One region of the Paenibacillus sp. NPDC057934 genome, then DNA from elsewhere that is predicted to be linked to it. Evidence: riboswitches for the same ligand, from Rfam matches in the RefSeq annotation. Region 1 holds a riboswitch; each other region holds the start of a gene.

What was found. A riboswitch is a leader RNA that binds a small molecule or an ion and turns the genes downstream of it on or off. The one in region 1 is predicted to bind cyclic di-AMP.
Region 2: it holds a riboswitch for cyclic di-AMP, as region 1 does, so the genes downstream of both, ACFVRY_RS28105 (resuscitation-promoting factor) here and ACFVRY_RS29115 (C40 family peptidase) in region 1, are expected to answer to the same signal.
Region 3: it holds a riboswitch for cyclic di-AMP, as region 1 does, so the genes downstream of both, ACFVRY_RS00465 (C40 family peptidase) here and ACFVRY_RS29115 (C40 family peptidase) in region 1, are expected to answer to the same signal.

The regions. Positions count from the first base shown of each region.
Region 1 covers NZ_JBHVPB010000022.1:16,623-19,901, forward strand. Annotated here, with positions in the region: gene ACFVRY_RS29105 (GNAT family N-acetyltransferase) at 1-232, opposite strand, end outside; gene ACFVRY_RS29110 (C40 family peptidase) at 427-921, opposite strand; cyclic di-AMP (ydaO/yuaA leader) riboswitch at 926-1,067, opposite strand; gene ACFVRY_RS29115 (C40 family peptidase) at 1,447-1,929, opposite strand; cyclic di-AMP (ydaO/yuaA leader) riboswitch at 1,933-2,070, opposite strand; gene ACFVRY_RS29120 (hypothetical protein) at 2,289-3,119, opposite strand; gene ACFVRY_RS29125 (M1 family metallopeptidase) at 3,131-3,279, opposite strand, start outside.
Region 2 covers NZ_JBHVPB010000018.1:47,652-50,930, reverse strand. Annotated here, with positions in the region: gene ACFVRY_RS28115 (HD domain-containing protein) at 1-345, shown strand, start outside; gene ACFVRY_RS28110 (TatD family hydrolase) at 400-1,170, shown strand; cyclic di-AMP (ydaO/yuaA leader) riboswitch at 1,370-1,598, shown strand; gene ACFVRY_RS28105 (resuscitation-promoting factor) at 1,882-3,045, shown strand; gene rnmV (ribonuclease M5) at 3,220-3,279, shown strand, end outside.
Region 3 covers NZ_JBHVPB010000001.1:103,258-106,536, forward strand. Annotated here, with positions in the region: gene ACFVRY_RS00460 (SDR family oxidoreductase) at 98-859, shown strand; cyclic di-AMP (ydaO/yuaA leader) riboswitch at 1,309-1,445, shown strand; gene ACFVRY_RS00465 (C40 family peptidase) at 1,450-1,923, shown strand; gene ACFVRY_RS00470 (SDR family oxidoreductase) at 2,009-2,737, opposite strand; gene ACFVRY_RS00475 (winged helix-turn-helix transcriptional regulator) at 2,911-3,279, shown strand, end outside.

The DNA.
Region 1 (3,279 bases):
CCATCGGGAACAGCTGTGCGAAGCCGCAGAGATCGCCTTCATCGTTCAGCACAGATACATACTGCTCACTACGCAGCTGAGGATCGCCAAACTCAATGCCGAGCTCCTCCATCTGTTTCCAGGGCATCCAGCCATATATATTGTAAGGAGGCTCATAGCTCCATTGGCAGATGTCTTCAGCATGGCTGTTCTCCATGGGTACCACATGGAACGTAACAGGTAAATGAATCATAGGATCGTGAGTCCTCCTTTCCATAGGATAAAGTTCTATAATTTAATTATATACAAAAAGCATAAGATCGGGCGCAGAAAGTCGGGAAAATGTTGTTTGGTGAATTTCAGGAAGGGTAATGAAGAGTAACAGAGACGACAAAAAAAGCCCTTCTCCAGATTTCGATAAAATCGGGAAAAGGACTCACTTATAACTTATTGTACATCGTCAAAATCTTGAGTATCCGTTGCAAGCGCCTGATAAGCATCCGTACTCATCACGCGTTTAGCACCCACATAACGACTAACATAATAGCTCTCGCTCAATGAACTGATCGTTACACCACGAGAAGATGAAGCATGGGCGAATTTGCCTTCGCCAACATAAACGCCAACGTGGGAGATTCCTTTGCCACTGGTATTGAAGAATACCAGGTCGCCTGCTCTAAGTTCGTCACGTGACACCGTGGAGCCCATCTGATATTGGGAACCGGATTGGTGTGGCAGATCAATACCAATCTTGTTGAAGACAAACATTGTAAAACCAGAGCAATCAAATCCACTTGTAGACGTGCCACCAGCTACGTACTTGGTGCCGATAGCCTTGTCAATCACCTTATCCATCTTGGAATCGGCGAAAGCGCTTCCTGCTCCAATAGCGGTAAGCATCATAGAAAAGCCAAGCACTGCTGCTGCTAATTTCTTCTTCAAAAGTGTAAACCCCTTCCAATGCCTACGAGGTTAGCTTAAGGGTTCGGTTGAAGGTCCCCTATGACCCCTCTTCGAACAGGAGGTCAATTCACCCAAAGTGGTTCCCCCGTTTCCCTAATGGTTAGGGAACTCGGCATATACTGTTGATTAGAATTAGACTGCTATATGAATACATGACAAAACCTTATAAAAAGGTGACTCAATAATTACAAAAATGTTACTAAAAACTCACTGCGCTAATTGTAACAAACACAGCGTCGCTTGGCAATCATTTATAGCATATTTGTACGCAAAAAATGGGATTTTAAGAGCGGATTCTCACTATTAACGTTGAAAATAGAGGACAAACTGAAATTTCCAAAATTTATTGAGTTTTTTGGCACAAAGATGATTCATCTGCTCCCCTGAGGTGTATACGTATACTATAAAATAGGAAAAACCCGGAAATTGACTATGATGATAATCAGTCTCCAGGCACAATATAGATATGAAGTTAAATAGAATGGTCGTAGTGTAGAGGTTTGTTTAGTCGTAGGCAACCGCTTTATAAGCAGTTGTGCTCATGATGCGTTTGGCACCAATGTAGCGGTCAGCCCAGTATTTCTCACTCAGTGAGCTAATAATGACGCCACGTGAAGATGACGATTGGGCAAATTTACCATTTCCGACGAAGATGCCGACATGAGATACACCGTTACCAAGTGTGTTGAAGAATACGAGGTCTCCGGGCCGCATTTGACTGCGAGAGATGGAGGTACCTGCGCTATATTGCGATTGGGATGTGCGCGGCAACGAAATGCCGATGCTTTTGTATACATATGTAGTGAATCCAGAACAATCAAATCCCGCAGTGCTTGTCCCTCCAGTTTTATAGGAGGTTCCGAGGGTTTTTGTGATAACCGAGTCCATTTTGGAGTCTGCTGAAGCGCTATTGGTTCCGATACCGATGGCGAGTGCCAAGCCCAGTGTGGCTGTAACAATGATTTTCTTGAAATTCTGTCTGTTCAAAAGATGTACTCCTTCCAAGGCCTGCGAGGTTAGCTTAAGGGTTCGGTAGAAGGTCCCCTATGATCCCTCTCTTACGAGATCAATTCACCCAAAATATGGTTCCCCCACTTCCCGGTGCAAGGAATTCGGCGTTTTATGCACCTAAAGTGTGACGTATCGACAACTGCATACATGACATAAATGAAGTTATTAAGAAGTGCCTTCAAAAGATTACAAAGTTGTTACTAGTAGTACAGAAGCCATTGTATCAAACCCGTTACCATTTTGCAAATCGCTCTGCTGAAGATGACAAAAAAAGAGTCGCGGCTCCTGTTATCCAGGAACAATGACTCTTCTAATATGCCCTGAGTGGGGCGAATTTATTGTGGGAATGCTTTACTCCTCCATAGGTCATATTGAGCCGCTATGCCCCACAATTTAAGCAGTGTGGACGGGAGCGGAAGGAGTTGGCGGATCAGGAGTGCGGGCAGGCCTGGGAAGTAAATAATCCCCAAAGCGTAGATCACCAAGAGAAGCAGACTGCCTGCTCCCATTACGAGCGATACCCCTATCGCGGTGAGGAAGCACCGTAGGGCGATTAGCAGGGAAGAGAACATACCAGTCCCGGCCGTATAGCCGAACTGCATGTACAACAACAGCAAGCGGATAACATACACATAGGCGCACCAGACCAGAATATAGGGAATGCCATTCAGCAGCAGCTTATAGTCCATTAAAGATGACAGCAGCAGTGTATATATCTTGGGTGCGAACCAGTAAACGGGTAGAAGGGCGAATAGCCACTCTACCAGGCTGAAGACCAGCACGGACAGACCATGCTTCTTCATGCCGGGAAAAAAGAACAGACCGCGTTCTCCTGAACGCTCCTGATGCAGCTCATGCAGCAGACCCGCCCGAATGAACGGGGAAATGAGCAGTCGCAGCACGGTCAACCCCAGCAGCATGCATAGCCAGCGCTGTACGTCAGGGTCCGAGGTAAGACTATGCTGACCCTCGATGTAGAACAGCAGCCTGGACATACCGCTGCCCCCCGCGTTGTGTTCAGGATAACGCAGGAGGACTGATACTACGGCCTCCCGTACGAAACCATACATAAAGTAACCCCAGAGCAGCCGGTAGATGAATAGCAGGATCAGAATATAAGTTTGTTCCTTCAAACTTTGCCAACCGCGAATAATTGATGTTTTCAAGCCCATCCACCTCACCAGACCAGAGTTCCAAGCACAGTTTCAAGCAGTTTTGACAAGGTTAGCGTCCAGCGGGAGAGGGTATCCGGCTTGATCTCCGCTAGCCTGAAATTGTTGATATGTTTGTTCTCCAGCAGAAGGGTGTGCTGGGGATCGATCTCTG
Region 2 (3,279 bases), on a different contig from region 1:
AAACTGTATAAATATGTGGAGATGGAGAGCCTCGATCCGGAGACGATTGACGAAATTCGCCGCAGTTTTGCCGGAGCGGGACTGAACCCGGAATATGATTTGGAAATTGATTTTCCGTCAGACCTTCCGTATGATGTGTTTCGTCCGGGAGAGGGTTTTGACAGCAACCAAATATTGCTGCTTGACCGGAAGGATCGGCTGCGTGAAATTTCGGAAGTTTCAGACATTATTCGTTCCATCAGCGGCATTCACCGTGGAAGATATCACTTATATTTTCCACAAGACAAGCTGAATAAGGCGCTTTCAAAACTGCCTGACTCCATTGCTGAAATATTCGCGAAATAAAGATTAAATAGTTATCTTTGAACATAGAAATCAAGACCGGGAGGACAACAGTACATGTACTTATTCGACACACATACCCATCTGGATGCTCCGCAATTCGACGAGGACCGTGAACAGGTCATTGCCCGTGCGGTGGAGGCCGGTGTCAGCAAAATGATCAATATCGGATTTAACCGGGAGACGATTCCAACCACGATGCAGCTCGCCGAATCGTATGATTATATTTATGCAGCCGTGGGATGGCATCCGCAGGATGCGATTGACATGAAGGAGGGGGACCTCGATTGGATCGCCTCGCTGTGTAGTCACAAGAAGGTTGTCGCCATTGGTGAAATCGGTCTCGATTATTACTGGGATACCTCTCCTAAGGACGTGCAGCATGAGGTCTTCCGTAAGCAGATCGGACTAGCCCGTGAGCTGAAGATGCCTATCTGTATTCATGATCGAGATGCCCATGAGGACGTGGTACGAATTCTCCGCGAGGAGAAGGCTAACGAGGTTGGTGGTGTAATGCATTCCTTCTCCGGCAGCTGGGAGACAGCGAAAATGTGCTTGGATTTGGGGTTCCATTTATCCTTCGGAGGACCGATAACGTTCAAGAATGCAAGGGTTCCCAAAGAGGTGCTGGCGCAGACGCCACTGGACCGTTTGTTGATCGAAACAGACTCCCCGTATCTGACGCCACACCCCTTCCGCGGGAAGCGAAATGAGAGCGCTCATGTCAAGTTGGTGGCAGAAGCTGCGGCAGAAATTAAAGGGATAACTTGGGAGGAATTGGCTGAAATTACGTATGCGAACGCGCTGGAACGATTTGGCATTGAGTGAAATCGGGAGAAAACACGGTGAAAAATAGAGGATAGCCGATGTATTAAACTTTTTTAATAAAAAAACAGCCGAATATTACAATATTTTAACCATATATTTGCGTAAACGTGGTTGAATCGTCCTTTACAACATGCATCAAAAAAGGATATCATCTTTTCAGTGCAGTGAGCTGTTGTTACAGTGACAGCCCACGCTATCATGGATCGTCTCGCTGAGTCTCCGTATGGAGAACGGGGGAACCAATATTGTTTTGCCGCATGCAGAGTACCACAAGCACAGCATAGAATGCCGCAGACACTATTTGATTTCTTCACGTGGTCTTTGGGGTGAATTTAAGGGCAACCGCCGTGAGCGGGTGACCCAAGATAGGGCGTCTCTCTTTCGTCCGAACCCGACAGCTAACCCCGTAAGCGAAAGTAAGAGAGGAAACCTCGTGCATAAGCCGCGTATTCTAACATCGGAGAAGCCACGAAAGAGTCCTCATAGAACTCTTTTAGGCTTCTTTTATTTTGAATAATGCGAATGTACCCTGCATACTGTTATATAACAGATGTGGGGGGAGCACTATGCCGGGCAGGCGATCCATGAGCAGGAGACGCAAAGGTATTGCAAATAGCGTGTCCTGTGACAATCTCGAATAGTTTCGTCCGAATGATGACAGTCATCTTGGTATACAGCTGACGACGGGGCTATGTAAGGAGGATGGAGAGAATGGGCGTATTCCAACCAGAAGTATCCCATGATTCGCAATCATCCAGCAGGTCTTACGCTTTACGGTGGGAACAAGTGAATTTTCGCGTACTTTCACTTGCCGGCGTGTTATCGATTTTGATCACGCTGATCATTCTGCTGTACGTGCACGGTCAAAGCAGCAAGCAGATCACTTTAGTAATAGACGGGAAAACGCAGTCTCTGGAAACGCGTGAAGCGATTCTCAGTGATGCACTAGCAAAAGAGCAAATTTCGCTGCAGCCGCATGATCAACTATCTATAGGCCTTAGTGATGAAATAAAAGACGGCGACCGTGTCGTAATTAACCGTGCGCAGCCATTCAGTCTTTCTGCGGATGGTGCAAAAAAGATTTTTTATACGACCGAGAAAACAATCGGTCAGGCCATCAAGAAGCTGGGTATTGCCCTCGAAGGCCATGATAAGATTTTCCCTTCGCTAGATACCACTATCTCTGCCAATATGGATATCAAGATTGTCCGCATTAACAAACAAACTGTACAGCGGACAACGAACTTGCCATATCGAGTCATCAAGACGGCAGACCCCTCCCTTACCAAGGGAACAGTCAGAGTGGCACAGGCGGGCGCACCAGGCGTCATGATCCAGCACATCGAAAAGGTTTATCAAGACGGTGAACTGGCTTCCATGCGTATGGTTGGGAAAGAAGTGCAGACGGTGACCAAAGACAAAATTATCGCCGTTGGCACAAAGCCTCTCCCAAAACCTGTAACAGTGGCCCAAACAACAACTTCCAAAACAGCTAATGCTACCATTTCAACAAAAACCAGTGCCAAGAGCAGTAATGTCGCCACTAAATCGGGCGTCAATTTTGAATACAAGAAATTAATCAAGAACGTCTCGATGACTGCTTATTCTTCAGAAGAACCGGGCATTGGAACTCGTACCGCCTCCGGCACACGCGTAACGGAAGGACGTACGATTGCAGTGGACCCTAATGTAATTCCTATCGGTTGGTGGGTATATATCGAAGGCCTGGGTTTCCGCCGTGCAGAAGATACTGGTGGCGCTATCAAAGGCAATAAGGTGGATGTCTACTACGATTCGCTGAACCATGCACGTAATTTCGGACGCAAGTCTCGTGCTGTGTATGTGATCGGACCTGTAAAACCAGAGCTTAACTAAGTCTGAGCTTTTGCAAAATTAGGTTGAATCAGCTATAGTGAGGGTAGCAATTAAGAATAACTTGTGCTCAGGAAATGATCGCAGAGCTACCGCTCATCACTTATACATTCTTTAGCCAAAAAGAAGGGGAGCGAATCCTCTTCTTTTTGCGTTTACGAGAAGGAGTAAACACTTATGATCAAGGAAGTAATCGTTGTCGAAGGCAAGAGCGACACGATAGCCATCAAGCGAGCG
Region 3 (3,279 bases), on a different contig from region 1:
ACGGGAACATTAGCATGTCAGATCGTAAGTGAGATAGATATTTTTTTAATAATATTGAGAATGATCATTCTCGAAAATAAAAGGAGATGGATTCAATATGACAACACAAGATCAAAAGGGAAAAGTGGCATTGATTACAGGCGCTACTCGTGGAATTGGTGTGGAAACTGCTCGTGGGCTTGGCAAATTGGGAGCTACCGTAATTATCGGCGCCCGCGATGCGGATAAAGGACAAGCTGTTGCAGCGGAACTGAAACAAGAAGGATTAGATGTAGTGAGCGTAAAAATTGACGTGAATACCATTTCAGATCATGCTACCGTGTATGACTACATTGAGAAAAACTTTGGGAAACTAGATATATTAATTAATAATGCGGGGATCTTACTGGATGAAGAAAGTGTATCAGTCGAAGTTGTTAACCGTACAAGTACACTTCCAATTGAACTACTTAGAGAAACGTTTAATGTTAACTTTTTCTCACTGATCCAGCTGACACAAACGTTACTGCCGCTTATCCGTAAATCTGAAGCAGGGCGTATTGTAAATCTGTCCAGTGTTCTCGGTTCTCTGACTGTCCATTCAGATCCTGCTGCTCCAATTTATTCAATGAAGACATTTGCATATAATGCTTCTAAAACAGCCTTGAATGCATTTACTGTTCATTTAGCACACGAACTGAAGGACACGCCGATCAAGGTGAATTCCGTTCATCCGGGTTGGGTCCGCACTGGACTTGGAGGAGAGAAAGCCTCTTTGGATGAAAGAGAAGGAAGTCTGACCAGTATTAAGTTTGCTACACTGCCAGCCGATGGTCCAACAGGCGGGTTCTATCACCAAGACCAGCAACTGCCTTGGTAATAGCGATTTAAGATTTCTAACTTTCTGTTATTGATTATACTTGTAATTAAAAGACGCTATCATTCCAATTCTTTGGTGCTTGTAGCGTCTTTTTGCTATTCCGAAAATGTACCCTGAATCAGAGGTCGCCACCTATAAAACCTGGAAATGAAGATAGTTGTGACAAAATAACTGATATTATAATCTAATTAATCTCAAACCACAGTTACCCGCAGTGATTACAAGAATGTTACCAGTCTTTTACTTTCATATTCATGTACGCCTGCGGGACCGATAGAGGAAGAATTGATAGAAATATCAGGCCCGATTCCGCGAAAAATAACCGGTAAATAGCAGTATAATCTATAAATATGTAGAAAGAATGTGGGAGCAAATAAAGTTATGAATCTATCAAATAGCATTGACAGAAGGGGGACATCTATACTACTATACAAATAGTTACAAAATATTAATCAATGTTGCCGAATTTCAATCGTTGAAAACGGGGGAACCACATCTGGGTGAATTATTCCTGAAAGCAAGGGAATATAGGGAAACCTTTAACCGAACCCTCAGCTAACTCCGTAGGCATTTGAAGGGAGAATCACGGTCTGAAGAAGTTTATTGTTTCTGTACTTGGAGCCGCTATTCTATTAACTGCAGCAGCACCAGCCGCCTTTGCCAGTGACGTTAAGATCGAGAATGAAGTGAACCAACTCCTTGGTACTCCTTATGTATGGGGAGGCACAACAGCAGCGGGTTTTGATTGTTCCGGATTTATTTTATACATATTCAATAAGTTCAATGCCGGAGATCTTCCGCGTACCTCGCAGTCCCAAGCTAAAGCTGGAACAGCTGTAGCTAAAGAAGATCTTCGTGTCGGAGATTTAGTATTCTTTAATACCCTCGGTAACGGAATTTCTCATGCGGGTATTTATATCGGTGATGGTGAGTTCGCTCATTCCTCCAGCAGCAAGGGCGTTCGCATCAGCAAATTGTCGGAATCGTATTATGCTGATCGTTATGTTACCGCACGCCGTGTCGTGAGTGAGACAAGCTATCTGGCCATGACTGGACAGAAGTAATCCAGGAAATACATAAAAGGTGCCCCGAATTAGCTAGCTTTCTGGCTGTTCGGGGCACCTTTTATTTTGAGAGTATGCTAGGAGATTAGCGTAAAATATAGCCGCCGTCTGGGAACAGGGTGCTGCCGGTGGTATATCCGTTCGTCATCAGATATACGACAGTATGTGCGGCTTCTGCGGCTGTGCCGATCCGGCCGAGCAGGTTGATTTTGGCATAGGCGTTATAGGATTCATCCCGAACTGCCTGTTCGGCGCCATCCCAGTTAAATTCTGTGTGGATCGTTCCCGGGGAAATGACATTGACCCGAATAGGGGCCAGCTCCACCGCCAGTGCTTTACCCAGACTTTCGATGGCTCCATTGCAGGCAGCGTAGGAAGCGCCATCTGTGAGCGGTCTTTGCCCAAAGGCACCGGACATCAGTACGACCGATCCATTCGGGCGCATCTGCGGGGCAGCATATTTTACAGTATTGTATTGTGGCCAGAATTTGGCGTCAAAACAACTGCGGGCAACCTCCGCACTTGACGTAATCGGCCCTCTGACATAGCTGGCACCAGGCGTGAACAGATGATCGAACGGACCCACTTGCTCGAAAAAGGATTTCAGCTGTTCCTCATCTTTGTTATCCAATGTGTATATTTCCACGGAGTCTGCGCCCAGTCTCTCCTTGGCTAGTTCCAGTTTGTCCAAGGACCGACCTGCCAGAACGACGAATGCACCTTGCTCCACCGCTTGCTTGGCCGTTGCGAGGCCAATCCCGGAGCTTCCTCCTATAATAACGACCCGTTGATTTTGTAAAGTAAGAGTTGACATGATAGGTTGTTCTCCTTTATTCGTATGTTAGTTTCTATTCTATTATTGGGTAAAATAACGGCGCTGCACAGTACGCACTTTATTCGTACCCGGTACGAAAATTCGTACTATTTAGGAGAGACGTGCAATGGAGGGGCGTCACAGGTATGATGAAGAGAACAGGAGAGGTGATGATGATGAAACGAAATTCGCAGGAACCCAGACTGACAGGCGTTCTGGCAACCTTGGATGTCATTGGGGGCAAATGGAAGCCGCTGATCCTGTTCATGCTGCTGGTGGACGGGACGCAGCGGTTCGGGGAACTGCGGCGGAGGATACCGGACGTGTCCCAAGGCACGCTCACAAAGCAGCTACGGGAGCTGGAGGAGGACGGGCTCATTGACCGGATCTTTTATCAGGAGATGCCTCCACGCGTGGAATACAGCCTTTCTGAGCATGGCAGGACGATTGCTGTGGTGTTGGACAGTATGTGTGGTTGGGGGAGAAGCCATCTCAGCTTCGTAAATGAACGTGAAGGTGCCGAGACGACTGTCAGGGAGAAC